Regions from separate parts of the Bradyrhizobium sp. SZCCHNGR1005 genome, predicted to be linked through region 1. Evidence: riboswitches for the same ligand, from Rfam matches in the RefSeq annotation. Region 1 holds a riboswitch; each other region holds the start of a gene.
The links. Region 1 has a riboswitch for S-adenosylmethionine ahead of QXZ85_RS16975 (homoserine O-acetyltransferase). Riboswitches for the same ligand answer to the same signal wherever they lie in the genome.
Positions count from the first base shown of each region.

Region 2: it holds a riboswitch for S-adenosylmethionine, as region 1 does, so the genes downstream of both, QXZ85_RS24005 (O-succinylhomoserine sulfhydrylase) here and QXZ85_RS16975 (homoserine O-acetyltransferase) in region 1, are expected to answer to the same signal.
Region 3: it holds a riboswitch for S-adenosylmethionine, as region 1 does, so the genes downstream of both, QXZ85_RS00555 (GNAT family N-acetyltransferase) here and QXZ85_RS16975 (homoserine O-acetyltransferase) in region 1, are expected to answer to the same signal.

Region 1 covers NZ_JAUEZC010000003.1:962,746-973,091, forward strand. The annotation lists gene QXZ85_RS16945 (MOSC domain-containing protein) at 1-45, shown strand, start outside; gene QXZ85_RS16950 (TIGR02594 family protein) at 152-796, opposite strand; gene QXZ85_RS16955 (alpha/beta hydrolase) at 1,063-1,926, shown strand; gene QXZ85_RS16960 (3-hydroxybutyrate oligomer hydrolase family protein) at 2,742-4,745, shown strand; partial or broken gene QXZ85_RS16965 (acyltransferase family protein) at 5,043-6,083, shown strand; gene metW (methionine biosynthesis protein MetW) at 7,031-7,696, opposite strand; gene QXZ85_RS16975 (homoserine O-acetyltransferase) at 7,699-8,916, opposite strand; SAM riboswitch at 9,008-9,087, opposite strand; gene QXZ85_RS16980 (chorismate mutase) at 9,266-10,099, shown strand; gene hisC (histidinol-phosphate transaminase) at 10,145-10,346, shown strand, end outside.
Region 2 covers NZ_JAUEZC010000006.1:62,132-72,477, forward strand. The annotation lists gene QXZ85_RS24000 (SGNH/GDSL hydrolase family protein) at 1-349, shown strand, start outside; gene QXZ85_RS24005 (O-succinylhomoserine sulfhydrylase) at 461-1,663, opposite strand; SAM riboswitch at 1,737-1,816, opposite strand; gene QXZ85_RS24010 (2'-deoxycytidine 5'-triphosphate deaminase) at 1,930-3,036, shown strand; gene QXZ85_RS24015 (hypothetical protein) at 3,055-3,582, opposite strand; gene QXZ85_RS24020 (SRPBCC family protein) at 3,579-3,977, opposite strand; gene QXZ85_RS24025 (VOC family protein) at 3,993-4,352, opposite strand; gene QXZ85_RS24030 (helix-turn-helix transcriptional regulator) at 4,404-5,243, opposite strand; gene QXZ85_RS24035 (methylated-DNA--[protein]-cysteine S-methyltransferase) at 5,253-5,825, opposite strand; gene QXZ85_RS24040 (SPW repeat protein) at 5,962-6,387, opposite strand; tRNA gene QXZ85_RS24045 (tRNA-Gly) at 6,619-6,692, shown strand; gene QXZ85_RS24050 (AMP-dependent synthetase/ligase) at 6,719-8,581, opposite strand; gene QXZ85_RS24055 (nuclear transport factor 2 family protein) at 8,851-9,216, opposite strand; gene QXZ85_RS24060 (hypothetical protein) at 9,352-9,765, shown strand.
Region 3 covers NZ_JAUEZC010000001.1:119,302-129,647, forward strand. The annotation lists gene QXZ85_RS00515 (MexW/MexI family multidrug efflux RND transporter permease subunit) at 1-1,697, opposite strand, end outside; gene QXZ85_RS00520 (efflux RND transporter periplasmic adaptor subunit) at 1,784-2,971, opposite strand; gene QXZ85_RS00525 (helix-turn-helix domain-containing protein) at 2,973-3,662, opposite strand; gene QXZ85_RS00530 (cytochrome P450) at 3,953-5,191, shown strand; gene QXZ85_RS00535 (hypothetical protein) at 5,380-5,505, opposite strand; gene QXZ85_RS00540 (flagellar protein FlaR) at 6,013-6,513, opposite strand; gene QXZ85_RS00545 (uridylate kinase) at 6,791-7,459, shown strand; gene QXZ85_RS00550 (hypothetical protein) at 7,534-8,322, opposite strand; SAM-I-IV-variant riboswitch at 8,651-8,760, shown strand; gene QXZ85_RS00555 (GNAT family N-acetyltransferase) at 8,806-9,276, shown strand; gene QXZ85_RS00560 (hypothetical protein) at 9,568-10,346, shown strand, end outside.

The DNA of each region.
Region 1 (10,346 bases):
GCCGTCGGCGATACGCTTATGGTCGAGCAGCCGAGCTTGTTTTGAGGCAGTATTTGCCCGGCTCCCGATCTCGATTTTCGATCGTCATTCCGGGGCAGCCGCGTTCAGCGGCTGAACCCGGAATGACACGAGCGAGAGCCCGAAGCACTTATCAGTTCGGCATCACATAGGCATAGACCCGGCCGCGCGACACCGGCGCCTCGCGCACCCGGTTCCGGTTGTTGCCGGAGATCAGGATCGGATTACCCTGCGCGTCGATGCCGGAGACCACGCCGACATGACCGCCGCCGTGGCGGCTCATCACCGCGATGGCGCCGACCTGCGGCCCTGACACGCGCTGGCCGTAGCTGGCGAAGGAGCGGGCGAGGTCCGACCCGGTACCATGATGTCCGGTGCGCTCCAGCACCATGTTCATGAAGCGCGCGCACCACAGGCTCGCACGGCTGGTCGGGTTGCCGCCGAGATAGCGGCGCGCCTCGGCGACCACACTGCTGTCACCGAAGCCACCCGACGACCCCATGCCGCCGGATGCAGTGCCAGACATCATTTGGTTCGCCTGCACATCATCCACACCGCGCACCTCCAGCCGAGCCACGCGGCGCGACAGGCGAGCATACGATCTGCCGTGACGGATATGATGCTTGGCGTAGTGATGACCGCCATGACTGCGGTGGGCATGATGCCCGGAGCCATGATGGGAACGGGCCGAAGCCGGCGTCGCGGAAGCGGCAAAGGCCGCGGAACACACCGCCAGCGCAACAACGTGAAGCGACCGGCGAACGATAGACACAACCATACTCAATCCTTCTCTTAGTCCCCCTGGCAGTCTGACTTGACACCCCCTGTTCCCTGACTGGCCCCCGTGTGCACAGTCAGCAGCAGCGGCTCGTAAAACGGCAGGATGTGACGAAAACATGACGACATGCTGCACTGCAATGGCGACCAGAGGGAAATTCCGGGCAAGCCCGTTTGTGAATACCGGGGAACCCATCCGCATTGCTGCCCTCAGCATGAACTGCGATGGTCGATGCGCTGAAAGCTGAAACAAGAAGGAGCTCGGCAATGCCCCACGCGGCGACCAAGGATGGCGTACGTCTCTATTTCGAAGAGGCCGGGAGCGGTACGCCAATCCTGTTCCTGCATGAATTCGCGGCCGACTACACCAATTGGGAGCCGCAAATGCGCTACTTCTCGCGCGCGCATCGCTGCATCGTCTTTTCCGCGCGCGGCTATACGCCGTCGGACATCCCACCCTCGCCCGCCGCTTACACCTATGAACATTTTTATACCGATGCCTTGGCCGTGCTCGATCATCTCGGCATCGCGCAAGCGCATTTCGTCGGGCTGTCGATGGGTGCCTATTCCTCCCTGCAGGTCGCGCTGCATGCGCCGCAGCGACTACATTCGATGACGCTCGCCGGTGTCGGCTCCGGCTCGAGCCTCGAACAGTTGGAGAGCTTTCGCGCGCAATGCCGGGCCACAGCCGAGCAGTTCGACACGCTCGGCTCAGTGGAGGTCGCCAAGATCACGCGCGAGGCGCCGGGCCGGATTCCCTTCCTGGTGAAGGACCCGCGCGGCCACGCCGACTTCTATGCGGCGCTGGCGCGGCATGATGCCAAGGGCTCCGCAAACACGATGCGCAGCTTCCAGGGCGGGCGTCCTTCGATCTACACGATGACGGAAGCGATAGGTCAGGTGACCACACCGGCGCTGATCATCTGCGGCGACGAGGACGATGCCTGCATCGAACCAAGCCTGTTCCTGAAGAAGCACCTGGGAGCGTCGGGGCTGAGCTTCTTCCCCAAATCCGGCCATGTGCTGAACTTGGAAGAACCTGCGCTGTTCAACGAAACGGTCGAGCGTTTCATCGCGATCGTTGAAGCCGGCCGCTGGAGCCGGCGCGATCCGCGGTCGACTGCAGGATAGCGAAGCATGGAACGGTCCAGCTCGAAAGTCATTGGCGCAACGGAATGAGGATTCGACGCCAGATTATCCAAACCAGTGGTGTCAAGATCGAAAGGCAGACCAAGAGTCGCGACGCGATACGACCAACCTTATGCAAGGTCGAAATGCGTGACGGCTCCCGCTCTGGCTGCCGATCGAGCCAGCGCAGCGGATACCCGAAACATCAACCGAGTAGGTGAAGAATACCCTCAAAATCCACTTCGCGAGATCCTGCCTAACTGCTCCCGGCCTGCCTGAGCGGCAGGCTGTTCCGGCGCAATTTCTCGCAGAGCGGTTCGCCGGGACGACTTAGTGAGCCAAACATCGTCACATCAGGAACTGCGGGTCCGGCGCAGTCGTGAGGCTCAACCGCAACTCAGTGAACAAGGCGGCCTTCAGAGCGTCAAGCGCCGTGATGGTCAAAGTGAATCCGCACAACGATCATCCACGGCAAAATCACGAGCCGACGCCGCGGCTGATGATATCCATAACGATTGTCTATCGCTGCAATCAAATCATTTCAATTGCACATTCGGAGAGATCCGGGCTCAATTCCGGCCAAGCATCTGGGTTAGCTCCCGAGAACAATCAGGTGAGGAAATGCATCAATCGGCGCTGCGGCGCGTCGCCATCATGTGCGACACGGCTTGCCATCGTCATCACCGAGCGAATGTCGCGCCCCATGCATCGCTTGCCGCGGTCCCGGCCGTATCGGCATTCAGCACCGTCACCTGTCGTGGTGATCGATTCACGGACGCCGCTCTACTCGATCTGGCAGCCTTCGGGAGCGTCGGACCATGATGAAGGCGTTCTGTCTTGGCTCGCTGGGCTTGCTGTTGAGCAGCGCCTCCTACGCCGGTCAGCCCGTTCCGGCCTGGCTGCATGAACAACACGTCACACACTATGACGGCCGGTCGGACGACCTGGTCACCGCGGGCCTGGGAGCCGGCGCCATGACAGGCGCCCCTCCGGACTTCGTGGATGCCCAGCACCCGACCGTGCAGGAACTGCGTCGCGCTTCCATCTTCTTCCGCGCCAGCAAGGGACAGGGTTACGGCCGGCTGTTCGGCCCCCATGTCGATCAGGAAGAAGGCAAGCTCATCGAGGACGACGGCAGGATCGCAGGTGACGAGATCCTCGCCTTCGCAGACGATGGCGAGGGCAAGCAGAACGTTGCGATGCTGCTGCAGATCCCAGCCAATCTGTCGACGGAGAGGCGCTGCCTGGTCGCAATTCCCGTCAATGGCTCGTCCAGCCTGTTCCGTGACATCGTCGACTTCGGCTATTGGGGTCTGCGGCACCGCTGTGCCGTCGTCTATAACGACAAGGGCCACGGCAACGGCTTCCACCTTCTGGAGACCGACTCGGTCAACGTGATCGATGGCCGTCAGGCGCGGGCACAGGAGGCTGGGCCCAACGCGCATTTTCGCGCCGATCTGGACGATGCGGCGCGCGCATCATTCCTGGCGGCGTGGCCCCACCGCGTTGCATTCAAGGCAGCCCATTCGAAGCAGAATCCGGAGAAGGATTGGGGCACCGATCTGCTGCGTTCGGTGGAGTTCGCGTTTTTCGAACTGGCGAAACGTGATCCCGGCTTTGTCCGCGAGAACACGATCGTCATCGCCACGGGGAGCTCGAACGGCGGCGGCGCGGTCCTCTATGGTGCGGAAAAAGACGAGCAGCATCTGCTGGACGGCGTTGTCGCCCGCGAGCCGCAAGTGCAGCTTAGGCCGGATGACCGGGTCGTCGTGACGCGCGGGACGATAAAGCGCCGGGGCACGGGTCGCACCCTGCTCGACTACTTCAGCTTCGGAAACCTCTTTCAGCCCTGTGCCGTGCTGGCCGTGCCCGACATCCCGCTGAAGGACCGCGTTCCCTACGCCGCTAACCGATGCCAATCACTTCACGACAAAGGTTTGCTCACGGCGACGGCCCTGGATGCTCAGGCGCACGAAGCGCTGGACCGGATGCACGCTTACGGATGGGATGGCGAAACCGATGTCGGCCATGCCTTCGGCTATTTCGTCGCGCCGGATGCCACGGCGACCAAATATATCAACGATCACGGCCGCTTCGACATCCGCGACCGCATCTGCGGCTACAGCTACGCCGCAACCGACGCGGAGGGGCGGCCCGTTACGGTCCCGTCCACCCTCGCCGCGACGATCTTTGCGGTCGCGCCGGGAGGCGCGCCGGCCGGCGCGATCGACGTGATCAACGACAACGACCCGACCGGGCCCCGGCGCAGCTGGCTCTCAGTCTCGCCCAGCACCGGCCGGCAGGATTTCGACCTCGACGGTGCGGTCTGCATTCGCGATCTCGTCACCGGCAGTTCGCCTGACGCGAAGCGTGTAAGGGCTGGCATCGACGAGTTCCTGGCGTCGGGACGGTTGCATGGATTGCCGACGATCATCGTTCATGGCCGAAACGACGATCGCGTTCCCGCCGGCTTTTCTTCCCGCCCCTATCTGGGGCTCAACAGTATCGCCGACGGCGAAGGTTCGAACCTCCGCTATATCGAAGTCACCAACGCGGAGCACTTCGGCACCGACCTGCCCGGCTTCGACACGCGAATGGTTCCGCTGACGCTCTACCATCTTCGCGCTCTCGATCAGATGTGGGCGCATCTGACCCGCAAGGCGCCGTTGCCGCCAAGCCAGATCGTCAGGACAACACCCCGCGGCGGTGAGCCCGGCAAGGCTCCCATGCTCCAATCATCGAATGTGCCGCCCATCTCGGCGAGCCCATCTGAGGGCGACAAGATCATCGTGGAGAGCGGGCGTGTGCTGATGCCGGATTGAGCCGAATGCAGAGAGGACGAAGCGGTCCGGGCTGTGTCATATTGCGCCGATAGCCCGCGTCCGCGCGATCCACGGGAATACCTCGGACTCCCATCCCGACGATGCCACACGCCGATGCGAACGCGCCGCGAGAGCTGGCGCTTTCGCGGACGCTTTTCAGATTGAATTAATCTGGGCCTGCTACCGCTAGGCCCAGACTCCGAAGGGCTGGGTATCGGGCGACCAGGCGAACGCGTTGCAGCGATCGCCAAAGCGGCTAGGCAGAACACGGCATCTCGGAAGGAATGGGGATGCGGAATGGTCGACGTGGCAGCCGGCGACTTGCCTCGAAGCACGCCACGGCCACCTTCGCCAGCGCGGCTCTTTCGAGGACCATCGGTGCAGGAGGTTCTCGATCTCAACGGCGGCGCATTTCCGGGGTTCGATACGCTTCGGCTTTGCCTGTCGCTTCTGGTCGTGCTCGTGCATTCGTTTATGCTGTCCTACGGCATGGCCGGCTCTCGCGTGCTGCTGAACGCGCCCTACATCGCCGTCATGCTTTCGCTGCTGCCGCTCTTCTTTGCCTTGAGCGGATTTCTCGTTGCCGGCAGCGCATTCCGATTGCGCGACACGGGCACCTTCCTGCTCTTCCGAAGCCTGCGAATAGTGCCTGCATTGGCTGTCGAAGTTACGATTTCAGCCTTGATCCTCGGCCCTCTGCTGACGACCCGACCGCTGCGAGACTACTTCACGAATGCGGATTTCTTCTCCTATTTCGGCAACATCATCGGTCGCGTTCGATTTACATTGCCCGGCGTGTTCGAAGGGCTCCCGCTTGATCGCGTCGTCAACGGGAATGTATGGACGCTCAAACCGGAGTTCTTCTGCTACGCCCTCATGGCGCTCTTGATGGTGAGCCGGGCGGCCTACAGCCGGAAACTGACAACGCCGCTCTGGCTGGTCGTAACCGTCGCGATGATCGTGGTGAATCAGGCTACCGACGCGTTCGTGCCCGATGGCTATCTTGGACCAACGCTGCTGGTCTATTCCTTTGCCACCGGCGTCGTCGCCTTTCATTGGCGAGAGCACATCAAGCTGAACGCGTCACTCGCGCTGCTCTCGGCCGCAGCTGCCTATTTGCTGCTGTTGGGGCCGAAGAACGCGTTCTTCTCCATTCCTGCTCTCACCTACCTGATGATTTGGATCGGTGCCCAGCGGCTGCCATCGACGGGCGGAGATTATTCCTACGGCATCTATCTGTTTTCGTATCCGATCCAGCAAACGCTCGTTGCGACGTTCCTGCCGCTGCGCGAATGGTGGCTGCTCTTTCCCATATCTGCCCTGATTGCGATTCTGATCGCGGCGCTATCCTGGCATCTGATCGAGCTCCCTGCGCTCCGGTTGAAAAAGCCGGTCTTGGCGTTGTCCTCTCGCATGACGACCAAACTGATGGCCGCCATTGCCCGATGGCGGGCGGCGTTGCCCGTCCGCCGCATGAGTGGTTCGTGACTGACCTTTTTCGCGCGCCGACGGCCGTAACTGCTCGCTCTCGCCCATCCCGCACAGCCCCGGACGCGTGGCGAGACATTGCTGCCCGGCGGGCATTTTGCGCATGGTCGTCATGCCGCCATTGCCCGTCGTGCCAGGATGTCGCAGGCATCAAGGCTCGTGTCGTCGGGCAAATCAGGAGCACCTTTCCGCGCATCCCGCCTCCACAAGAGGGACGTATCGCGATCGTCACGGACGTCGGAAGCGGGATGCGATGGACGCGGCGTGTCGCAGTGTGTCTCTCACACGGACGAACGACATCGGCGCGGACGTGAAGTCGTGTGGTCCTGGCCTCCCGGTGCTGAGGCCCATGCAACGCGCAAGCGTTGCGCGACGCGATGATGCTTCGCATCACGCGGACGGGGGCAAGAATGCCGGTCCCCGAGGAGAGCGCGTATAAGCGTTAACACCGTCGCGCAGGGAAGGCCGGATGTGCGGCTCGTACCTGTGGTGACTGCCGCCTGCTTTTTTTGATGCAGGCGGGCCATGGGTGTGAGCTAACACCCGGCCTTTCCTGCGCCCTCTTGCTTTTCGAGGGCGAATGCTTCGCAAAGCTCGGGCGTAACGCGCTGCGAGAATGCGAGCGCACGCCTCGCGCTGTTTGAGATGTGAAGAGCCAGATCGTGCCAACAGGCCGGTCATTCCGGGGCGCGCATGCAATGCGCGAACCCGGAATCTCGAAATGGGTGTGCGCGCCAGACAACTTCGAGATTCCGGGTTCGGGGCCTACGGCCTCGCCCCGGAATGGCAGCCGGAGGCTACCTTCCCTTCCCCGCCCGGCTCAGCAGGAAGATCCCCTGCTCGCCGAACATGTTCCAGAACCACCAGGGCATATTGACCCGCAGCGGCTGGCCGTCGGAATCGAGCGCCACCGCGCGCTCCATCTTGACGTTGATCTCGTCGCAGAGCTGCACGAAGTCCTTGATGGTGCAGAAATGGATGTTCGGCGTGTCGTACCAGGTGAACGGCAGATTCTCGGTACGCGGCATGTGACCGCCGATCAGAAGCTGCAGGCGCAGCCGCCAGAAGCCGAAATTCGGAAAGGCCACGATCGCGCGGCGGCCGATGCGCAGGAGATTTTCGAGCACCGTCCTCGGCTGCCGCGTCGCCTGCAGGGTCTGCGACAGGATCACGTAGTCGAACGCGTCGTCGGGATAATCGACGAGGTCGGTGTCGGCGTCGCCCTGCACCACCGCAAGCCCCTTCGCCACGCAGTGGTTGACGCCTTCGCGCGACAGCTCGATGCCGCGACCGTCGATGCCGCGGCTCTCAAGCAACTGCAGGAGATCGCCGTCGCCACAACCGATGTCGAGCACCTTGGAGCCGCGCTCGACCATCTTGGCAATCAGCAGATGGTCGGGGCGATAGGCGAGCCCTTCGCGCTCCGTAACGCCGTTCAGCGGCAGCACCTCTTGCAGCGCCATGGTCAGACTCCGGGTGTGGTCAGCCCGCGTGCCTTGCCGGCGGACTCGAGGAAGGCACGGGCGATGTCGAAGAACTCGGGGACATCGAGCAGGAAGGCATCATGACCTTTGTCGGTTTCGATCTCCGCGAAAGAGACCCGTGCGCTCGACGCGTTGAGCGCATGCACCAGCGCCCGCGACTCCGGCGTCGGAAACAGCCAGTCGCTGGTGAAGGACACGACGCAGAAACGGGTCTGAATGCCGCGGAAAGCTTCGGCCAGCACGCCATCATGATCGGCGGCGATATCGAAGTAGTCCATCGCGCGGGTCAGATAGAGATAGGCGTTGGCATCGAAGCGCTCCACGAAGGACGAGCCCTGGTAGCGCAGATAGCTCTCGACCTGGAAATCGGCATCGAAGGAAAAGGTCGGCAGGTCGCGGTCCTGCATGCGGCGACCGAACTTGCGATGCAGCGCCGCGTCCGACAAATAAGTGATGTGCGCGGCCATCCGCGCCACCGCGAGCCCGCGATGCGGATGAACGCCCTTGTCGGCATAGCGGCCGTGATCCCAATCCGGATCGGCCATCACCGCCTGCCGGCCGAGCTCATGGAAGGCGATATTCTGCGCCGAGTGACGCGTAGCGCAGGCGATCGCGAGCGCCGCGAACACGCGGGTCGGATAGGCCACAGTCCATTGCAGCACCTGCATGCCGCCCATGGAGCCGCCGACCACCGCAAACAGCGTCTCGATGCCGAGATGGTCGATCAGCATCGCCTGGGCGCGCACCATGTCCGGAATGGTGATGATCGGGAAATCCAGGCCCCAGGCCTTGCCCGTCGCCGGATTGAGCGAGGCGGGGCCGGTCGAACCCATGCAGCCGCCGATCACGTTCGAGCAGATGATGAAGTAACGGTTGGTATCGAGTGGACGGCCCGGGCCGACCAGCGTCTCCCACCAGCCCGGCTTGCCGGTCATCGGATGGCGATTGGCGACATGCTGATCGCCGGTCAGGGCGTGGCAGACCAGGATGGCGTTCGATCTGTCGGCATTGAGCTCGCCATAGGTCTGGTAGGCGATCTGGAACGGCGCGAGATCGACCCCGCAGTCGAGCCGGAGCGGCTGATCGGCGCCGAACTTTGCAACCGGCGAGTTCGGATGATCGACCTCGTGCGAGCGCTCCTCCGGCGGGATCACGCGTCGTGACTTCGGCGAGTTCGATTTGGGCGTCAGGCCTGTCATGTCTCTAGACCCCGGCGGTCGCCGGAGCTCCCGAACCACGTGACATATCAGGCCATAAAAAAACCCGGCCCGAAATTAGGTTCGGCCGGGATCAGAACTGTCCCCGGCCTGTTTAGCGAATTGTTTAACGTGGCTGCAAGCCGGCCGGCTCAAATGACCACGGAATGACCAACAACGTAGTCCGGCGGGCGGCCGACGTCAAGGCAAGCCGGAATCGACGGCACGCCGCCATGTTGCAACTGTAGCGCTTCCGGGCGCTCGATCGGGTAAACTTGATGTTGCACGCGCCTGATCTGTAGGACAGAACGACGCTCGCCTGCACCGCAGGACCAGCCAAGAGATGCCGCAAATGCCCGAGACGCCTCCCGCCCCGCCCTCGCTTGCCGATCTGCGCAAGGAGATCGACGCGATCGACGAGCAGATGCATCGGTTGTTGATGCAGCGCGGCGACATCATCGACCGCCTGATCCAGGTGAAGAAGACGCAGGAGGTCGGCTCGGCCTTCCGGCCGGCGCGCGAGGCCGACATGATGAAGCGCCTGGTGCAGCGCCATCGCGGCATCCTGCCGCTCGATACGGTCGAGAGCATCTGGCGCATCATCGTCTCCAGCTTCACCTACGTGCAGGCGCCGTTCTGCGCGCACGCCGACGTCTCGGTCGGCGAGGCTGCGATGCGGGATTCCGCGCGGTTCCATTTCGGCTTCATCGTGCCCTATGTGGCGCATTTCAGCGCCCAGGCCGCCGTCGAGGCGGCAGCGAAATCGAAGGGCGATCTGGCGCTGGTCTCGGCGACGTCAGGGCATACGCCGTGGTGGATCACGCTCGAGCCGGCCGGCGCGCCGAAGATCATCGCCCGGCTGCCTTTCCTGGAGCGCGCCGACCATCCGGCGGCGCTGCCGGTGTTTGCGATCTCCCGCGTGGCCGACGATGCCCTGCTGTTGGAGGTCGAGACCTGGAGCATCCGCGTGTCGGGCTGGAATGCGCAGGTGGCGCGAGCGCTGTCGCCGCTGGCGGACATCGTAGCGGTGCCGGATACCGCCTTCGACAGCGCGGCCCTGTTGGTCTCCATCGAGGCCCCCTCGAACCTCGAAAAAATCAGGGCAGCCCTGATCGCGGCGGGCGCCTCGGTACGCTCGACGGCCCTCGTCGGCGGCCATGCAAAGCGCTATACGGTGCCGAGCTAGGGTTGATGGCTCTGGCCTGATCCTGCGGTTTCCCGGAGTTGAATGATGTCCCGCCCCGTGCCGAATCCCGGCATCCTCGATATTGCGCCCTACACCCCCGGCAAGAGCCCGAAGCCGGAGCCGGGCCGCAAGGTGTTCAAGCTTTCGGCCAATGAGACCCCGTTTGGCCCCTCGCCGAAGGCGATCGCGGCCTTCACGCACGCGGCGACGCATCTGGAGGACTACCCGGAAGGCACCTCGCGGGTGC
Region 2 (10,346 bases), on a different contig from region 1:
TGTGGCGAAGATCCAGGCCGCGAGCGCCGACATCGTGCTGGTCGACCTGCAATATTCGCCGCGCGTGATCGAACGTCCCGAGCGGGCCAACAAGATGATCAAGCTGCTCAGCCATGTCGCCGAGCTGCATCACGTCGGCATCTTTCCCCGTTTCGAGGTGATGCGCGATTGGCACGAGCAGCAATCGATCCCGATCAACGATTTCGTCATCGCCGACGGCCTGCATATGAACGATTGGGGCTATGCCTGTTTCGCGCAGTTGCTCGGCGACGACATCATCAAGTCGGTCGGACAGGTCAAGCTCGGCGTTAACCTGCCGGCGGACGTCCTGACCTATCGGCCGATGTGACGCCGTCAGGCGTCATCCCGGGGCGCACGTCCGCGCGCGGGCCCGGGATCTCGATCGACAGGGCAAGCAGCGAATAGGGGTTTCTTACTACTCCCTACTCGCCCTTCGCGATCACGCTTTCGCCAGCGCCGCATCCAGATCGGCGATCAGGTCGTCGACATGTTCGAGCCCGGTGGAGAAGCGGATGAAGCCTTCGCTGATGCCGAGCTCGGCGCGGGCCTCCGGCGTCAGCCGCTGATGGGTGGTGGTGGCGGGATGGGTGACCAGCGTCTTGGCATCGCCGAGATTGTTGGAGATCTTGGCGAGCTTGAGCGCGTTGAGCACGCGGAAGGCCGCGGCCTTGCCGCCCTTGACCTCGAAGCCCACCAGCGTGGAGCCGGCGCGCATCTGCTTCTTCACGGTGGCGGCCTGCGGATGATCGTCGCGGCCGGGATAGACCAGCCGCGAGATCTTCGGGTGGCTCGCAAGGACATCGGCGATCTTCGCCGCAGTCTCGGTCTGGGCGCGGACGCGCACCGCGAGCGTCTCCAGGCCCTTCAGCAGCACCCAGGCGTTGAACGGCGATATCGACGGGCCGGTCTGGCGCATGAAATTGTGGATGTGCTCGGCGATGAAGGCCTCCGACGACAGGATGACGCCGCCGAGACAGCGGCCCTGGCCGTCGATGTGCTTGGTTGCGGAATAGACCACGACGTCGGCGCCGAGCGCCAGCGGGCTCTGCCAGATCGGCGTGGCGAATACGTTGTCGACGATCAGCCGCGCGCCATGAGCATGCGCGATCTCGGCGATTGCACCGATGTCGAGCACGTCGAGCGTCGGGTTGGTCGGGCTTTCCAGGAAGAAGCTCTTGGTATTCGGCCTGACCGCGCGCTGCCACTGGTCGAGATCGAGGCCGTCGACCAGGGTGGATTCGATGCCGTAGCGCGGCAGCAGGTCCTCGACCACGTAACGGCAGGAGCCGAACATCGCCTTCGAGGCGACGACATGGTCGCCGGCGCGCAACGGCGCCAGGATCGCGGTGGTCACCGCCGCCATGCCCGTGGCCGCGGAGCGGGCGGTCTCGGCGCCCTCGAGTTCGGCCATGCGGCGCTCGAACATTGCCGTGGTCGGGTTGGAGAAGCGCGAATAGATGAAGCCGGGATCCTCGCCCTTGAACCGGGCCTCGCATTCCTCCGCGCTGGCGTAAACGAAGCCCTGGGTGAGGAACAGCGCCTCGGCAGTCTCGCCGAATTCCGACCGCAGCGTGCCGGAATGCACCAGTCGGGTCTCGGGGCGGTATTGGGTCAACGAGGGGGTGGCGGCAGATTTGGACATATGACCTCCATCATGACCATCAGGAAAATGGTCACAAAAAACCGGCCTGGGAGAGCTCTCCTCACGGCCGGGATCACATGGGTCCCCGGCCTGTTTAGCGACTTGTTTAACGTGGCTGCAAGCCGGCCGGCTCAAATCACCACGGGATAAGTCGTGCTCTTAGTCGCCTCCAGCCTTTTCGTCAAGCCGGCCATCGGATAACGCGTAAGAACCCCTATGTTTTAGGGGCAGGGCTGATATTCCAGCCAGTCACGAGGGACCAGGTTTTGCCGCTTTCGCTCGCCGCCGATGCCAATGGCATCCTGCCCGATCGCTTGATCGCGCAGATGGCGGACGCCGGCCTGATCATCCCCGAATATGATTTCGTCGAGAGCCAGATCCAGCCGGCCAGCCTCGATTTGAGGTTGGGCGACATCGCTTACCGCGTCCGCGCGAGCTTCCTGCCCGGGCCCGGCGCGACCGTGGCAGAACGGATCGACGAACTGAAGCTGCACGAATTCTCGCTTGCCGATGGCGCGGTGCTCGAGACCAATTGCGTCTACATCGTGCCGCTGTTGGAAAGCCTCGCGCTGCCCAAGGACATCGTCGCCGCGGCCAATCCGAAGAGTTCTACCGGCCGTCTCGATGTGTTCACGCGCGTGATCGCCGACGGCACCCGCCGCTTCGACATGATCGGCGCCGGCTATCACGGACCGCTTTATGCGGAGATCAGTCCGAAGACATTTCCGGTTCTGTTGCGCGAAGGTTCGCGGCTGTCGCAGGTCCGCTTCCGCTATCGTGACGCGGTGCTGTCAGCCGATGAGCTGAATGCGCTGCATCAGGCCGAGCGGCTGGTCGATCGCGATGATGCCGATCTGGCCGGCGGCGTGGCGCTGTCGGTCGATCTGTCCGGCGAGAACGCGGGCGGTTTTGTCGGCTATCGTGCCAAGCGCCACACGGGCGTCGTCGATGTCGATCGCCGCGGCGGTTATGCGGTGGAGGAATTCTGGGAGCCGATCAAGGCGCGCCCCGACGGCAGCCTCATTCTCGATCCCGGCGAATTCTACATTCTCGCTTCGAAAGAAGCTGTCCAGGTCCCGCCGGACTATGCCGCGGAGATGGTGCCGTTCGATCCGCTGGTCGGCGAATTCCGTGTCCACTATGCCGGTTTCTTCGATCCGGGCTTCGGCTATGCCGGTGCTGGCGGGCAGGGCTCCCGCGCGGTGCTGGAAGTGCGTTCGCGCGAGGTGCCGTTCATCCTCGAGCATGGCCAGATCGTCGGGCGCCTGGTCTATGAAAGGATGCTGGCGCGGCCCGATGCGCTGTATGGCCAGCGCATCGGCTCCAACTACCAGGCACAGGGCCTGAAGCTGTCGAAGCATTTCCGGCCGTAGGCGACGTCGGGCGCGCGCTCACGTTCGGCTGCGGCGGATGGCCCTGAACTCGGTGACGAGACGCCAGTTCGTTCCCCCGTCAGTGGAGCTGTCGCCACGCCAGAGAAACGAATGATCCGTGATGTCGCGAAAGCTCCAGCGGATCATCCGGCCGTTCTCGTCGGTGCCGAGCTGCACGATATCGTCGCCTTCGGCACGGCCGATCATCTGCAGAAAGATCTGGCCGACCGGCTCGGACCATTGGATGCGCCAGGCGTCAAGCCTGGTGTCGTAGATCCGCAGCGTCGTGCCGTAAGGGCCCGGCCCATCGCCGCGGTCCCGCTGCCCGCGCTGTGGCACGATCCAGACATCCTGAACGGCACGGCCTTCGAGCACCCAGCCGAAATGCCACTCGCCATTGCGCCGCCGCATCGGTGCATTCTCGGGGAAATGCACGACGTCGAGATCCCATGAGCCGATGAAGCGGCCATAAAGGCCCATTTTGTCGGCACGATCGGCAGACGGACCGTCAGCGCCGAGCGCGTCGAGAAATGCCGATGTGGTCATGAGCTGCCTCCCAGCGCCTTCTGCATGGCTGCCGCACCGAGCTCCATCTGCCCATCGATATAGGGGGCGATCTCATGCGGCAGCACGTCGGTGATCCAGATCATCCGGCAGCGGGTTTCGCCATCGGGGACGATCTGGACCGAGGCGCTGTGTTGGGTGATGCGCTCGTGGGCCACGGAGTAGACGAGGCGTCGTCGCGCGTCGTCGCAGTCGACCAGCCTCTCGCGTGCCACGCTCCCATTGGCGAATGTCAGGATACGCACATCATCGTCGAGTTTGGCGTCGAGCACGAAACCTGGAGCAAGCCGTATATGCACCGCCGCGAAATCGCGCACCGCGTCCCATGCCGCAGCAGCCGGCGCGTCAATCGGAATATCCTTGTGAATGGATGCCATAATGCGTCCTCCCGCTCAAACGCAGACCGCTTCGATGTTGTTGCCGTCGAGATCGATCAGGAAGGCGGCGTAATAGGTCGGGCTGTAATCGGGACGCGGTCCGGCCGTGCCATTGTCGGCTCCGCCGGCCTTGAGCCCTTCGCTGTGGAATTTACTCACCGCTGCATGATCAGGCGCGCGGAAGGCGACATGTGCGCCGCCATGCCGTTCGGCTCTGGTGAGGTGCAACCACAGCGCCGGAGCGCCTTTCGGGCCGAAGCCCGCCGAAGTCTCATCCTTTGAGCACAGCACATGGCCAAGCGGCGCCAACACGGACGTGTAGAACCGCACGCTTGCCTCAAGGTCGTTCACCCGCAAACCGACATGATCGTACATCAATGATCTCCATGTTGCGCGCAACGGTCGCGCGCCATGGCGATCACCTAGTCAATGGCGGCTCAGGCGTTCTTGGAAAATCTTGCGCATGCCCCTTGATGCTTGGCGGAACTTCAATGGCGAAACGCCGGCTGCGCGGGTGAATGTGCGGGTGAAGTTAGAGAGATCGGCAAAGCCGACATCGTAGGCGATGTCGGTCACGGGCGCCTCGTCCTCGCTGAGCCTCTGCGCGGCATGGCGCAGCCGAGAGCGCAACAGGTATTGATGCGGGGTGACGCCGAGTGCGGCCGCAAACAGCCTGAGGAAATGGAATGGGCTGACCCCAGCCTGGTACGCGGCGCTTTCGAGGTCGACGGCACGATGCGAATTGGCATCGATCCACAGCGCGGTCTCAACCGCACGGCGGCGGTCACGCGCGGTCGCCGCCGCTGGTTTCGCCGGCTTGCCGGAGATGCTTGCAACGAACCGGCTGGCGAACACGTGGCCGATCTCGTCGAGGCCGAGGTCGCTGTTCCCCGCGGCCGCGGCCTGGGCGAGTTCGCCGATCACCATCAGCTCGGGCAGCGGAGGTGCGGCGCCGGCCTGCCAGACGTCCTTGCTGCCGCCGATCTCCTGCACCAGCTCGGGTGCGAGAAAGAACGACAGGCATTCGTCGCCACAGACGTGGTCATGCGTACACATGAACTCGTCGCCGGGATGTCCGATGAGGACCGAGCCTGCGACCAGCTCAAAGAACCGGCCGCGGTGGTGGCAACCGAAGCTGCCTTTGCGCACGTAGGAGACGGAATGGCTTTCGAACTGCTCGACATAGGGCCGCTCGCCCGGAGCCGCGGTGCAGCGGAACGCGGAAACCGTAACCGAACGGCCAGTGAGCAGGATGGAAGTTGCCATCCCCCGAACCTAGTGAGCGGCGCGCGAGTGATCAACCTTGAGCAGGGCGTCGAACAAAGTGAGGCCGGTCTGCGGCGCTGCGCCTTCAAGCGACAGCAGCCGACGCTGGGAGATCGCGCCCCAGTTGGGCGAGATCCTGTCGATCCCTCCTCCGGCGAGCACGCGATGGCAAGGCACGATCAGCGGAAATGGATTCCTCGTCAGCGCCTGTGCGACCGAATACAGCGCGCCCGTGACATGCAGGCTGGCTGCGATCTCGTCCGGCTTGCGCGTTTCGCCGCGCGGGATGCGGCGGAGATAATCGTAGACGCGCTGGTTGAACGGCGTGATGCCGGTCATGTCGAGGCTGACATCGGCGAACTCGGCCTGCTGGCCGCGCAGCATGAGGACGATGCCCTCGATGGCAAGTTCGGCATTTTCGGGCGGACGAAGCTCGCGCGCTTCGGGAAATTGCTTGAATAGCCGCCGGCGTGTCTCGATCTCGCGTGCCTCCGGCAATTGCACTCCGACGACACCGGCATCACTCCAGGCAATGCCGCAGCGGCCGATCGCCGTATCGAAGATCGTATACCCACGCCCCATGACGCCACCCCACCCTGGAACGGATCATATCTTCGTCACGATTGGCCGCATCGGGTTTGTACGAGTTGTAAACATGATGCGCCGCGACAGGGCGCGGCTCAATCGGGGGCGACCGCTAAACCGCACCGGCGTGGTGTCAATCTGGATGTGATGTCCCGGCCTCAGCGGCGCGAGCCGCCCGCGCGTCCTCCGCAAAGTCCGGGTCGTGGGCCAGCCAGAGCTCCAGGAGAGTCAGGAAGGTCACGATCAGGCCGATCGAGATGCTGACATGCATCGCGGAGCTATGGACGAAGCCGAGCAGCCAAGGCGCGGCGATGAGCCAGAGACCGAGCGCCAGCTTCAGCCACTCCTCCCAATCTGCGAAGGCGAGGACGCCGGCGGCGGATAGCGCGATCAGGGCGTAGCCACCGATTTCGGCATCCAGCCGCCCGGACGCCCGGGTGAAGCCGAACAGCCACGGGGAGGCCGCCAGGAAGATGCCGCAGAGCAAAGTGTAGAGGTCGAGCGCCGATGGGCTCCACAGCGTGGCCCGGGTCTTGCGGGCGATGAGGGGGCTGATCATGGATATGGCTCCGTGCCCGGCCGATCGCGGCAATGACACAGAGCCGCTTACGACCTCACGCTACACAAGCGCCGCGTCCCACTTTGGTTCCAGCGCCTCGTAATGTGGCGGATCAAGATCAGGCGATCGGCGGGGCGTCTGTCCCGCCGCCGGGTGTTCGAAAGGGCAGAAGTTCGCGCCGCCAACAAGCCGCTTGGCGGAGAGCGCGGTCTCGGCTAATCATGGGCCTGCGCGGGCGTAGTTCAATGGTAGAACGGCAGCTTCCCAAGCTGCATACGAGGGTTCGATTCCCTTCGCCCGCTCCAATTTGCCCCGGATGGCCCTGACCGGCCTAGCCTTTGGGCCCGGACAGTGGCTTGTCCGCTCCCGGCCGTTTGGCGTACATGGCGTCGATCTCCTTGGCGAAGTGGCGCTCCAGCGCCGGGCGCTTGTTCTTGAGCGTCGGGGTGATCAGTCCGGCATGGATGGTCCAGGGCTCGAGTGTCCACCACACCGCTTTCGGCGTCGCATAGGCCGGATAGCTTTTCACGGTGCGGGCGATGTGCCGAAGCAGCGACGCCGCCTCGACCTCCGGGCCTCGCAGGCCATGCACGGCGAGCTTCTTCTGCTGCTCGGCCCAGCCCTTTGGGTTAAGCACGACGAGAGCGGCCAGGAATGGGCGATTTTCCCCGATGACGAGCGCCTGATCGAACAGTGGGTCGGTCAGAATCGCGGTTTCGAGATCTGCAGGGGCGATCTTCTCTCCGGTCGAGGTGACCAGGATGTCCTTGATCCGGCCAGTGATGGTGATGCGCCCGCTCTCGATGCGGGCCTGATCGCCGGTATGCAGCCAGCCGTCGGCCTCTTTGACCCGGGTGGTTTCCTCCGGCTTGCGCCAATAGCCGAGCATCACGCTGGGGCCGCGGACCAGGAGCTCGTCATTTTGGCCGAGCTTGACCTCGATGCCCGGCAGTGCGCGTCCCACCGTGCGTGGATCATTGTCGTCCGGCGTGTTGACGGCGACAACGGGCGATGTCTCGGTCATCCCATAGCCCTGCAGCACGTCCAGCCCAAGCGCGAGGAAAAGCCGCACCACGGGTTCGGCGATCGGTGCGCCGCCGCTGACGGCCACGCGCAGGCGTCCGCCGAATTGCTTGAGCACGGTGGTGGCGACGAGCCGGTTCAGGAGCGGCCACGCCAAACGGTCCAACAATGACGCGGCCTTGCCCCCGGACTGGCGCGCATCGAAGCGCCGGCCGCCGATCGAGAGCGTCAGATCGAGCAAGGCGCGCTCGACCGGCCCGGCGCTCGCGCGATGATGCAGCACCAGCGAATAGATGCGCTCATAGATTCGCGGCACCGAGATCAGAAGCGTCGGCCGCACCGCGATCAGGTCTTCGGGAAGCTGCTTCACAGAACGCGCATAGGCGACGCAGGCGCCGAGCGCGATCGGATAATAATAGCCGCAGGTGCGCTCGAAAGTATGCGACAGCGGCAGGAACGAGAGGAAGACATCGTCCTGCTCGGCTGAGAGCAGCTGGTGGATGGCCTTGAGATTCGCCACGACGTTATGGTGCGAGAGCGTGACGCCCTTCGGCCGCCCGGTCGTGCCCGAGGTGTAGACGATGGCGGCAAGATCGCTGGGCTGCGCCGCAACCTCTTGAGGCTGCAAGGCGGTCGGCGCTGCGGCGGCAAGCCAAGCGTCCAAGCTGATGACGCGCGGGTCGGTCTTCGCAAGCTCCGGCGTGGACTCGAGAGTCGCGCACACGACTCGCCTGAGAGTCGGAAGCGCATCGCCGACCGCTACGATCTCGTTCCAGCGCGCGCCGGAATCCACGAACAGTAATTGTGCGCCCGAGTCTGCGAGGATGTAGGCGATGCTGTCCGGGTTATCGATCGCGTGCATCGGCACTGGGACCAGGCCGCGCGACAGCGCCGCTTGATCCATCGCGACATGTGCGATCCCGTTCGGCATCAGGATCGCAAGGCGTTCACCTTTGCCGAGGCCTTCGGCGGCGAGCGCGCGCCTGAAGCGATCGAACTCGCGGTCGATCTCGCGCCAGGAGAAGCTCATCCACCGGCCCTGGTCCGGATCGAACTGCCGATAGGCTTCCTTGTCCGGCGTCAGGCGCACGCGCCAGTGCAGCAATTCGGGCAGCGTCCTGACACCGGAAAATCCGTCGATATCGTCAGCCGGTTCGGATGAATGGGCGATCGGTTTTGTCTCGACTTGCACGCTTGCCTCGAAATGATGCGGCGCTCGGCTTGAAGCTCAAGTTCTTGCAGGGCCGTGGCCTTGATGTTGACCTAGCGCAAGCGGGAGCGGTCCGGCCATTCATCTCCGACATGGGAGCCAAGCACTTGCATAAGAGGAGCGGTATTGGAGGCACCGTGCTGTCACGCTCTGCGCAAAGCCTTGCGGCCGCCCCCGGGGTCCAGGTAGCGGCCGCAGTCCATCACGATCGGTCCAATAATGGGTGGACCTCAGACGCCGTCGGGCACCTGATCGAGGAAGCCGGTGATACGGCGGATACGACCGTCCTTGAGTTCGGCGAAATCGGTGCCTTTGATCGGACAATCGGCGCCATCCGGGCCCAAGCCCCAGCAGAAGCGCAGGTTGTCGCCAAAGCCGTTGGCTTGACCGATCAGACGGAATCGGAAATCAGGAAAGCGCGTCTGGATGCCTGCGATCAGTGCATCGACGCCGTCGTGGCCGTCGCCGCGCATCAAGGGGTCGACATAGACGGCATCCTCGGTCCAGTTGGAGGTAAGCAGGTCGCGCCGCCTCTGTGGCGCGCGCTCGTTCCAGAGCGTGATGTAGGCGTTTGCGATCGCAGCGGTATCGGTCATCGGTGCTCTCCATCTTGTGAAGCGAGAATGGTGTGATCATCGCGCTTCCCGCACACATATGCGATTACGTCGCAGGTCATCGCGGCCGCGATAACGAAACTGTAAGTTGCCGCTCCATAATACGGAGACTATTTGATGCGCGCGCATGTAAATCGTGCCGTGATGCTTGGCCGCAAAGGACGACGACTGATGAGACCCGACACATGGAGATGGATCGCTGTCGGACTTTGTCTTGCGCTGTTTGCGGCCGACACCGTGTTGAAGTCGCCGGAAAAGCCCAATCATATGGTGTTTTTCGAACTGCGTCGGGGCGATAGCCCGACCATGATCGGCATGATGCGCGATGATCTTTTCAGACTGCCGGGCTTCCGTGCCAGCCGCCTTCAGCAGGCGCTGGCGCAAGGACAGCCGTTAACGGTTTGGCAATACGCGTTAAGAAAGAGTGACGACGGCAGCTATCAGGCGCTGCCGGACAAGCAGATTCAGCTGACCTCGGACGACGCGTCGCGAATCACGTTTGGTGCGAGCATCCGGCTGCCGGATAACTAGCCTTGCTCGATCGAGCGCCCGCATCTGGGCGCGGATCGTTTCGCTGCGATCTTCGGACCAAGCGTCGGTCCGATGAGGCGGACGAGCGCACCAACGTGCTTCGTGACGAAGAGCGTGTGGAGCCCGACAGCAGGATCATCATCCACGAGCGCGATTGCGACTAAAGGGTCGCGCCGGCCACGGCGGCAAGGGCGCGGAACGGATTGTCGACCAAAGCAAGCCCCGGGAGAACCCGGGGCTTTTTTGCGACCGCGACATGGCTATCTGCCGTCGAAGTAGGCCAGCCTTCTTGGGACGCTCAGACCCTGCGATCGCCGACACTGGGGAACCCGACCGCGAGCCCGTCAGGCCACGACAAGCTCAAGGTGCAGCGAGGCTGCAACACTTGAGCTGAATTTACTGTGAGCCACAGAGCTGTCCTGGACAAAACCATGATCTCGAAACACGCTGCACGTGCGATCGGGATTTGGCTTCGTGCACCGCTCTGGGGAGCGGCAAGCGAATTTAAGTCCGTTGCGGTCCACGCAGCACAAGAAGCGCATCACAGTCGGTCAGATCGGTTTCGACGGGATTGAACTGGG
Region 3 (10,346 bases), on a different contig from region 1:
TATTTGGGCGCCTTGGTGATCGAGAACACGATGCCCTGATCCTCTTCGGGCGCCAGCTCCCTGGAGGTGTGCATATAGAGGTAGCCGACGAGACCGAGCATCGTGACGGCGAACAGCGCGGTGACCGGACGATAGTCCAGCGAACGGTCGAGCTTGCGGCCGTACCAGCGCGTGATGGCGCCGAACACGCGGTTGACGAGCCGCGAGAACCTGCCCTCCTCGGCGCTCTTCAGGAGCATCGAGCACATCATCGGCGACAGCGTCAGCGCGATGATGCCGGACACGATGACGGAGCCCGCCAGCGTGAACGCGAATTCGCGGAACAGCGATCCCGTCAGGCCGCCGAGGAAGCCGATCGGCGCGTACACGGCGGCGAGCGTGATCGTCATCGAGATCACGGGGCCGACGATCTCGCGCGCGCCCTGCAGCGCGGCCTGCACCGGCGTCTTCCCCTCCTCCAGATGGCGGTGGATGTTTTCGACCACCACGATGGCGTCGTCCACCACGAGGCCGATCGCGAGCACCATCGCCAGCAGGGTCAACAGGTTGATGCTGAAGCCGAGCGCCAGCATCAGGCTGCAGACGCCGACCAGCGACAGCGGGATGGTGACGACCGGAATGATGACGGAGCGCAGCGAGGCCAGGAACAGGAAGATCACGACGATGACGATGAGAACCGCCTCGCCGAGCGTATGCTCGACCTCGTCGATCGAGGACTGGATGAACTTGGTGGAGTCGTAGGCCACCTTCATCTTCATCGAGGGCGGCAGGTTGCGCTCGATGTCCGGGAACAGCGCCCGCACGCCGCGGACGATGTTGAGGGGATTACCTTGCGGCGTCGCCTGCACGCCGATGAAGATGGCGCGCTCGCCGCTGAAGGCGACGCTCGCATCGGTGCTCTGCGCCGCCAGTTCGACGGTCGCGATGTCTCCCATCCGCACGAAGCCACCGTTCGCGGATTTCACGATCATCTTCTTGAACTGGTTGACGTCGGTCAGGCCGGTATTGGTGTTGATATTGGAGACGGTGAGATAGCCCTTGGACTGGCCCGCCGCCGACTGGAAGTTGTTGGCGGCAATTGCCGCGGCAACGTCGGCCGGCGACACGTTGCGACCGGCCATCCTGACCGGGTCGAGCCATAGGCGCATCGCGAAGGTCTGGCCGCCGAGGATGTCGGCGGAGGCGACGCCATCCACGGTCGAGAGCACGGGCTGGACCACGCGGGTGAGGTAGTCCGAGATCGCCGATCCCGACAGCTCGTCGCTGGAAAAGCCGATATACATCACGGCCGTGGTCTGGCCGGTGGTCTTGGTGACGACCGGATCGTTCGATTCCTTCGGGATCAGGTATTTGACCGAATTGACCTTGGCCAGCACCTCGGTCAGCGCCTGGTTCGGATCGAAGTTCAGCTTGACGTAGACCTGGATCGTCGAGGTGCCCTGCACCGAGCTCGACGTGATGTAGTCGACGCCCTCGGCGGAGGCGACCGCCTGCTCGATCGGCGTCGTGATGAAGCCCTGGATCAGGTCGGCGGACGCGCCGGGATAGACGGTGGTGACATTGACCACCGTGTTCGAGAGCTTCGGATATTGCCGGATCGGCAGCACCGTCGCCGCCCTCAGCCCGATCAGCAGGATCAGCAGGCTGACCACGACCGACAGGACCGGACGCTTGATGAAGATATCGGTGAGACTCATCTCGGCAATCTCGTTAGCTCAAAGGAGCGGTTCAGGTCGTGATGGCCGCCGGATGCCGGCGTCCTGCCCTGGCGTTCAGGTCACGCTCAATAGCGCGGCGGGGTCGCCGGGATCGGCGGCAGAGGATCGGTCGAGATCGTGACCGCAGCACCGGACTGCAGCTTGTTCTGGCCGACCGCGGCGACCTGATCGCCGTCCTTGAGGCCCTTCAGGATCACGGCACGGCCCTCGATACGATCGCCCGTCTGCACATAGGTGCGGGTGGCGGTCAGCACGGTCTTGCCGTCCTCAGTCTTCTTCTCGCTGATGAGGAAGACGGAGTCGCCGTAGAGCGTATAGTCCACGGCCGTCTCCGGAACGGTGACCACCGGCGGCTTGTCCGGCAGCACGACCGTGGCGGTCACGAACATGCCCGGCTTGAGGATATGTTCGGGATTGGCGATCGTGGCCTGCACACGGATGTTGCGGGTGTCGGTCGCGATCTGCGGCTCGATCGTCGTGATCTTGCCCTCGAAGGTCCTGCCCGGATAGGCATCGACCACCAGGCGCACGGTCTGGCCCGCCTTGAGCTGTCCACTGTCCTTTTCGGTGACGGTGAAGTTGGCCCAGAGCTGCGACAGGTCGGTCAGCGAGACGATCTGCGTGCCGGCGCTGAGATATTGCCCGACCTCGACCTTGCGGACGCCGAGTTCGCCGTCGAACGGGGCCCGCACCAGCTTCTGCGCGATCAGGGCTTCCGTCTTCGCGATCATCGCCTGCGCCTGATCGAACGTCGCCTGCGCCTGATCGACCGTGGCCTGCGGTCCGAACTGGCGCGAGGCCAGCTGCTTGGCGCGATCGAGCGAGAGCTGCGCGACGGTGGCCTGCGCCTTGTAATTGGCGAGGTCGCCCTGGTCCGGCGCATCGTACAGCTGCACCAGCGGGGTCCCCTGCTTCACATGCGAGCCGGGCGTGAACATGATGTCGGTGATGCGTCCGCTGACATCGGTGGTGACGTTCACCTGATGCACGGCCGCCAGCTCGCCGACGGCGGTCAGGAGATTGGGCACGGTCTCAGACTTGGCGGTCGCAGCGCTGATGCTGATCGGCGGCCTCGGCGCACTCAGGAACTGCGCGATCATCTTGGCGCGGAACATGTTGAACCAGACCAGTCCGCCGACCAGCAGCGCCAGCAAACAGCCGACGACGATGAACCACAGCACGGATCGGGTCCGCTTGCGGGGCTTGTCGTCGATCGGCTTACCGGACAATTTGGGTTCGGTCGCGATGTTCATGTCATGCACTCTCTGCAGTGACCGGTGGAACGGAGGGCTGTGCCAATTCGCGGTCGAGATAGGACGCAATCGCGGCATCGGTAAGCCCGATACCACGCAGGATGAATTCGGAAAGCTGGCGCACCAGCCTGTCGGCCCCGGTTTCATAATTGAGACAGGGCGTCGCTGGAAGCCGGGTCAACGCTGCGGTCATGCCCGTGTGATGCGCGAACCAGAACAGATCGAGCGGCGCGGCATCCATCCGCACGGCGTCGCCGGCAGCAATGGCACTCTCCAGCGACGCAACGAACTTCCCGCCGATCAGACCACTGACCTTGGCATATAGCAAGCGCGCGAACTCGCCGTCATCGAGGTGGCTTGTGACCATCAGCCGCAGCCTTTGCTCTTCTTCCTCGTTCGGCCGGTTGGCGATCCCGAGGAAATGCCCGACCATCGCGACCGTGAACCTCACCAAGGTCGCCGTCGACGGCGCCTGACCGAGCAGGAACTCGAGATCCGGATCCGCCTCGCACTCCTCGGCCAGGATTTCCGCGTAAAGTGCGGCTTTGGACGGGAAATGTTTGAACAGCAGCGCCTCGGAGATCGCCGCCGCGGCCGCCACGCTCTTGGTCGTGGTGCCTGCGTAACCGTAGCGGGCAAAGCAACGCTTGGCCGCGCCAAGGATCAGTTGCCGCCGCAAATCGCTAGTCATTCGCAACGTCGACATCGGGTGTGAGTAAATACTCACTTTACCGTTGTCAAGAAATATACCGCAACGCGGCAGCCACGTCCGGCTAAGCCATTGGAAATGCGTGCCTCCGCTCGCAACACAAGATTGTAAAGCCCTATAGGTTCCATCGGTATTTTACAACCGCACACGCCCAGCACGTTGGGTTTTTCTTTCGCCCGGTGTCTTTCTTTCGCCTGGCATCGTGCATGATGCGCGCCGGACCGGCCGAACGCAGCCGATCAAAAAGAACCGCCGGGAGGATCGTCGCAACCATGAATGCCGCCGATGCGCGCGAGCTCGCAGCCAATTTCGACCTGCAAGACCTGACGCCGGGTTTCTACGCCGACCCCTACCCGACCTACCGCGCCTTGCGCGACTACGAGCCGGTGAAGCGCCTGCGCAACGGCAGCTTTTTTCTCACGCGCTATGACGATCTCGTCACCGCCTATAAGAACACCAAGGCGTTCTCCTCCGACAAGAAGCTGGAATTCGCGCCGAAATACGGCCCGTCCCTGCTCTACGAGCACCATACGACCAGCCTTGTGTTCAACGACCCGCCGGCGCATACGCGCGTGCGTCGGCTGATCATGGGCGCGCTGTCGCCGCGCGCGATCGCCGAGATGGAGCCGGCGCTGATCGCGCTGGTCGACCGCCTGCTCGATGCGATCGAAGCCAAAGGCAAGTTCGAACTGATCGGCGATTTCGCCTCCGCGATTCCCGTCGAGGTGATCGGCAATCTGCTCGACGTCCCTCATGCGGAACGCGGGCCGTTGCGCGACTGGTCGCTCGCCATCCTCGGCGCCCTGGAGCCGGTGCTGTCGCCGGAGCAGTTTTCACGCGGCAACGAGGCCGTGAAGGATTTCCTGATCTATCTCGAAGATCTCGTCGCGCGCCGCCGCGCCAAGCCCGGCAATCCCGAGCGCGACGTGCTGACCCGGCTGATCCAAGGGGAGACACATGGCGAAGGCAATGGCGAGCGGCTCAGCGAGAAGGAATTGCTGCACAACTGCATCTTCCTGCTCAATGCCGGCCATGAGACCACCACCAACCTGATCGGCAACGGGCTGGTCGCGCTGTTGCAGCACCCGGCCGAGAAGCGCCGGCTGCTGCAGGCGCCCGAGCTGATCCGGTCAGCGGTGGAGGAAATCCTCCGCTATGAGAGCTCGAACCAGCTCGGCAACCGGATGACGACCGAGCGGGTCGAGCTCGGCGGCATCACGCTGGAGCCCGGCACCTTCGTCACCCTATGCATCGGCGCCGCCAACCGCGATCCCGCGCAGTTCGAAGACCCCGAACGCTTCGATGTGACCCGCATCTCGAACAAGCACCTCGCTTTCGGCACCGGCGCGCACCAATGCGCCGGCATGGCGCTGGCGCGGCTGGAAGGCGCCATCGCGATCTCACGCTTCCTGAAGCGGTTTCCGAACTACACGCTGACCGGCGAGCCGGTCCGCGGCGGCCGCGTGCGGTTTCGCGGGTTTATGAGCGTGCCGTGCGCGGTCGAAGGCTAGAATGTGAGCGTGATGATCTTAAGCACAAGCGGCGTGCCGCGCCCACCGCGAGAGGCTAACGCCTTACGGTCGTGGGCTACGGGTCAAGGGCGGCTGTGGCCGGTCGGCTGATGGCGCAGCCGGTGTACCCCCAGCTTCGGAAATAACCCCTCCGCTCCGGGACTTACGTTTCGGGCCAGAAGCCGACGTTAGCGCTCAATAGTGCGCACGGCCATTGATCCCGGATCGGTGCGGATCATGTTCGCTTTTCTGCCGTCGTCCGTCACAAAAATATCGTAGTGCGTCCGGAGCTTCGGATCGGCCAGTGAGATCATAGTCATCGATCCCGTACAGTCCGGGTTCAGAGTGTAAGTGCCTGTGAGTTTCTGTTCTCGGGTAACGATACCGCGACGGCTGGACGTCTCCTTTCCAAGCACATCCGCGACGCCATCAAATACATATACTCCCGAGTGTACGCGCTGAGCGGTTGGCGCAAGAGGCTCAATGAACCCCCTTCCTAGAAAGATATACTGTCCTGCCAATGTTTTGCCGGAGAAGCGCCTGGTGGTCGTTCAGGTGGTTGAATTAGATCAATACCAGAAGGGGATTCATACGGCGGACTTCCTCGACCTTGTCCGGCAAGTCGTGATTTTCGCTCATTGATGCTGGGACGGCCTCAGCGTTTTCTTCGGCTCAAGGGCGGCTGTGGCCGGTCGGCTGATGGCGCAGCCGGTATACCCCCAGCTTCGGAAATAACCCCTCCGCTCCGGGACTTGCGTTTCGGGCCGATCGCGAAAGTCCAACGCGAGCAAACGAGATCGCCGCCTCGCGGGACACGGCGGTTACGTCGGATTGGCTGCGAATGCTACCAGCTCTTTTGGTGATCTGATGTGGATGATCCGCAGCCGATCAGATTTTGCGTAGATCGCCTCTATGAGCCGGGGCCTCATCTCACGGTGAAGCCCCCACATCATCTTGTAGAGGCGGAACGTGACCGGCAGCATCGGACAACCCGGAGGGCCATCAGGTCGCCCAAAGAACACCGACTTCACCTGGCGCTTGGTCGCCCACCAGAGATGAATCCAAAACGGATGGTCAACCAAAACAACAGTATCGCATGCGGCAATCCGGTCGAGGACAGAGAACCAAGGCCCGTATCCATCAAGCAACCAGCGCTCCTGCGACAGCAGGGCATCGTGGCTCTCGCGTAGTTCTTCGTCAGGAACCCGCACCCAGTTCGGACGCCACAAAATATTATCGATGGCGAAGTAAGGCAACGAGTGCGCACGACACAATGCCTTGCACATCGTGGATTTGCCGCCACCGGCGTTGCCGATCACCATTACGCGCGTCATCGTGTGTTGTTAACATAGCGATTGGCCGCATGGAAGCGCCTTTGGGTCAAGGGCCGCCGTGGCCGGCAGACGGATGGCGCAGCCGGTGTACCCCAACTTCGGAATAACACCCGCGGTTCCGGGACTTACGTTTCGGGCCAATTGCTGCCATTGGCGCTGCGTGCGGGCCGGCCTTCTGCCCCGGTCGCAGAGCCGGACACTATTTGTGAATTGTGGTCCCAAAAGACATTCTGAATTCTTCCCGCAATCTTGGAGGGGGGGACACATGAGACGCGCAGCCTTGATCACCATCGCGGAGTTTGCCGCTGCGGTCGACAGGCCACATCCGGTACGGGTAGCCATCGACGGCCGAACTGCATCGGGTAAGACAACTGTCGCCAATGAAATGGCTCATGAACTCGACCGTATCGGCCGAGCGACCATTCGCACCTCTATCGATGGCTTTCATCGACCGAAGCGCGAACGTTACGCGCGTGGTCGCCATTCGGCCGAAGGTTATTATTTTGACGCCCGGGACCTCGATGCCGTCCGGCGGTTACTCCTCGAGCCGCTGGGTCCCGGAGGAAGCCTAATCTATAGCACCGCTTCCTTCGACCTCGATAAGGACGAGCCTATCGTTGCGCCCACCCACAGGGCGAATCAACGCGACATCTTGATCGTCGATGGGACATTCTTGCAGCGATCAGAGCTGCGAGATGCTTGGGAAGTCGTCATATTTGTTGACGTCGATGTAAAAACAGCTGGCGAAAGGGGGACGTTGCGCGACGCCAACCAACTCGGTGGCCGTGAAGCGGCGGAGGCTCTGTACCGGGATCGGTACGCGCCGGCATTCGAGATTTATGAGCGGCTAAGTCAACCCATCCAAAATGCCAACATTGTGCTGGACAATAGAGAATTCGAGACTGCGGCGGTGCGCATCAACCGCCCCGTCTGACCTCAAGTACGATCGGCCGCGCGCTGGGCCGTAGTGTGCCAGAAGCTGACGTCTGTCTGACCACCATGAACGACTCACTTGCGTCGCCAGGATTCGACTAAGGCAGCGAGCTTGGCGTCCGACGTCTCGTCGCCCTGAGCTAAATCTGCTTCGTAGCCAAACCAATAATCGCCGACCAGCGTGCGGTGGGTGCAGAACCTTCCGTTGTCCAGTCGGCATGCCACGAGCCGTGTCGGCTCTCCCATCGCATTCAGGCGCACGAAATAATGCTGGATCCGCGTAGGCGCGCCGGGCTGCAGCTGATAGCTCAGATCAAACGATCGATACCCGTCGTGATCGGGACCGGGAGTCATCTCCGACCGGTATTTGCGCCATGAACCCAGGGTCGGATCGGCAACGTCCTTATCACCTGGAAGAATCCGGACCTGTTGAATCCAGCTACAATCGATGTCGGTGTGCCCGCCGAGATTGGACAGGCAGAGATCGACGGTGAAGCCGATCTCGCCGGGAGGGTCGCGAGGAGGACGGCCGGGGCCGGCATCCGCATATTTCCAGGGTACCAGGAACACCTCCGGGCCGATATGCCGCTCGTAATAATCAGGTCCCGGTTCGACGCGGGCACGGGCAATCTGGTTGCCGGCAATGGTCGCGGTCCAGATCAGAATGACCAGCAAGGACGCGGTGGCGCGAAACCCCAAGGCGAACGCGACCGAGGACAGCACCGCGGCAAGGCCGGCAGCGGCCATGATTAGTTTGGATGCGTTGAGATCATACGCATCCAGCGTCGCATGCGGATGCGCAGGGAAGTAGAACTTGTCGAAGCCCGCCGCCGCGCCGACAACAAAGCAGACCGGGATCGCCACCACAAGCAGGACCCAGGCGGCGACAACAGACGTTTTGGCGTGCCTCCGGAGTAGTTTCACGATTCACCAAATAACCAAGGATTCCTGACTGGCATCTTAGCAAGAATATGATGCACTGCTATTTCTTGTCGAGCACTCATGCGCGACACACTTTCGCTTCAAGCCAAAGGCCGCCGTGGCCGGCAGACGGATGGCGCAGCCGGTGTACCCCCAGCTACGGAAATAACCCCTCCGTTCCGGGACTTACGTTTCGGGCCAGGAGCGGCCACGCGTTATTCCTCAAACTGGGGGCGCGCTTGCCAAGCTCGATAGTGCCCGCTATCGTCAACTCCAACATCAAGAGTTGGGCCGACGCCCAGCGCCAACCTGCTCCCCGAGCAAGGTGGCTTTCTTCCTTCGGAAGAAGATGTGGCCGGTCCGGCAACTAAACGGGACAAGCCACCACGGCGTCATGCGCTCCTCTCTTCGAAGAAGGGGACGAGAATGACTGTCGATAGAGTCGAAATTGAGCTGGCCGATGCAAGGTCCCCGGACCTGATCAACCTCGTCACCGCGCTGGACGATTTCTTGAACAAGGTCTGCGGGGTGGACAGGAATCACGGCTCTCCAATCGATCGGCTGGCGCACGGCGACACGCAAATGTTTATCGCGCGGATTGCCGGACAAGCCGTCGGCTGTGCAGGGCTGCAGATGTTCGCGGATGGTACCGGGGAGGTGAAGCGCATGTATGTCGTCCCCGAGGTTCGGACAACTGGAATAGGCAGCAGCCTCCTGACGCGCGTTGTGGAAGCGGCCTTGACCGCCAAGCTGTCGGTTCTGCGGCTGGAAACCACGGAATTTCTTCCCGATGCGCAGAGGCTCTATCGGGCGAAGGGTTTCGTTCCGTGCCCGGCGTATGGCCCATACGTTTCCAACCCGATCAATTTGTACTTCGAGAAATGGCTGACGAAATGATTGTCGAGGGCGATGCGCCGACAAGGAATAACGAGGCGTAGGTCGGGTTGGAGCCGGAGGCGTAACCCGCCATCTTGACGTTTCAAAACGGCGGATCATGATCCCGCCCGAGCTGAAATCCTGCCGGGCTCCAGAGCCTCGCGGCGCCGCTAGCGCTCCGCAAACTTCCGCTTTCAGCCCGAAGGAGAAGTCGAACACACCGACTGACTAGGCATCAGGAACTCATCCAGTCATTGCCATTTCCTGGCCACAGCACGATGGTGGAAAGGTGCGGCAGGAGTCAGGAACGTCATGATCTGGACGATCATCATCCGCCCGTTCATCCTCGCTTTGGCATGCGGTGCAGCCGCTCAATCGGTCGCGAACGCGTCCGACGCCAGTTGGGATGAATGCCTCATAGCCCCGAGACGGGCCTGCGTCCTACGTGAGGCCGCAGAGGTCGCCCGCACCATCGACGACCCGCATTTGTCTGCGCACAAGCTCGGCGAGATTGCCAAGGCACAGTTGAAGGCCGGCCTGTTCACTGAGGCCGCCACGACGATCGATCTGGCCTTGCAGGTCGCGAAGTCAATCGCCAAGGATAGCTATGGTCGCGACGAAGCATTCGAGACCATCGCGCAGGCTCAGGCGCAGGCCGGCAAGCTCGCCGACGCGCTGGAGACAGCCAAGTCGATCGAGAACCGCCACGTGAGGGCCGCGGCGTTCGGGGCGATCGCTATTGAAGAGGGGCATGCTGGCCGGCTTGACGATGCGCTTCGACGGGTGCAGGCGATCGAGGACTTGCCGGATCGTGCCCTCATCATACGCCGGGTGACCTGGGAGCTGCGGGCCAGCGCAGTGGCGCGGGGAGAGGACGACAAGATCGTGGCCGCGCTTCAAACAGTGCTAGCGTTCGAACAGCGGTATCCGCCGCCCATAGCGACGACGGGCGTTCATCACCCCTCGGAATTCATCCCGGCGCTCGCCATCATCGCGCAAGCGCAGGCCCGCGCGGGAAAAGTCGCCGACGCCATGCGGGTTGCGAGACTGGTCCCGCGCTCGATGGAGCGCGCCCAGACGTTTGCAGCCAT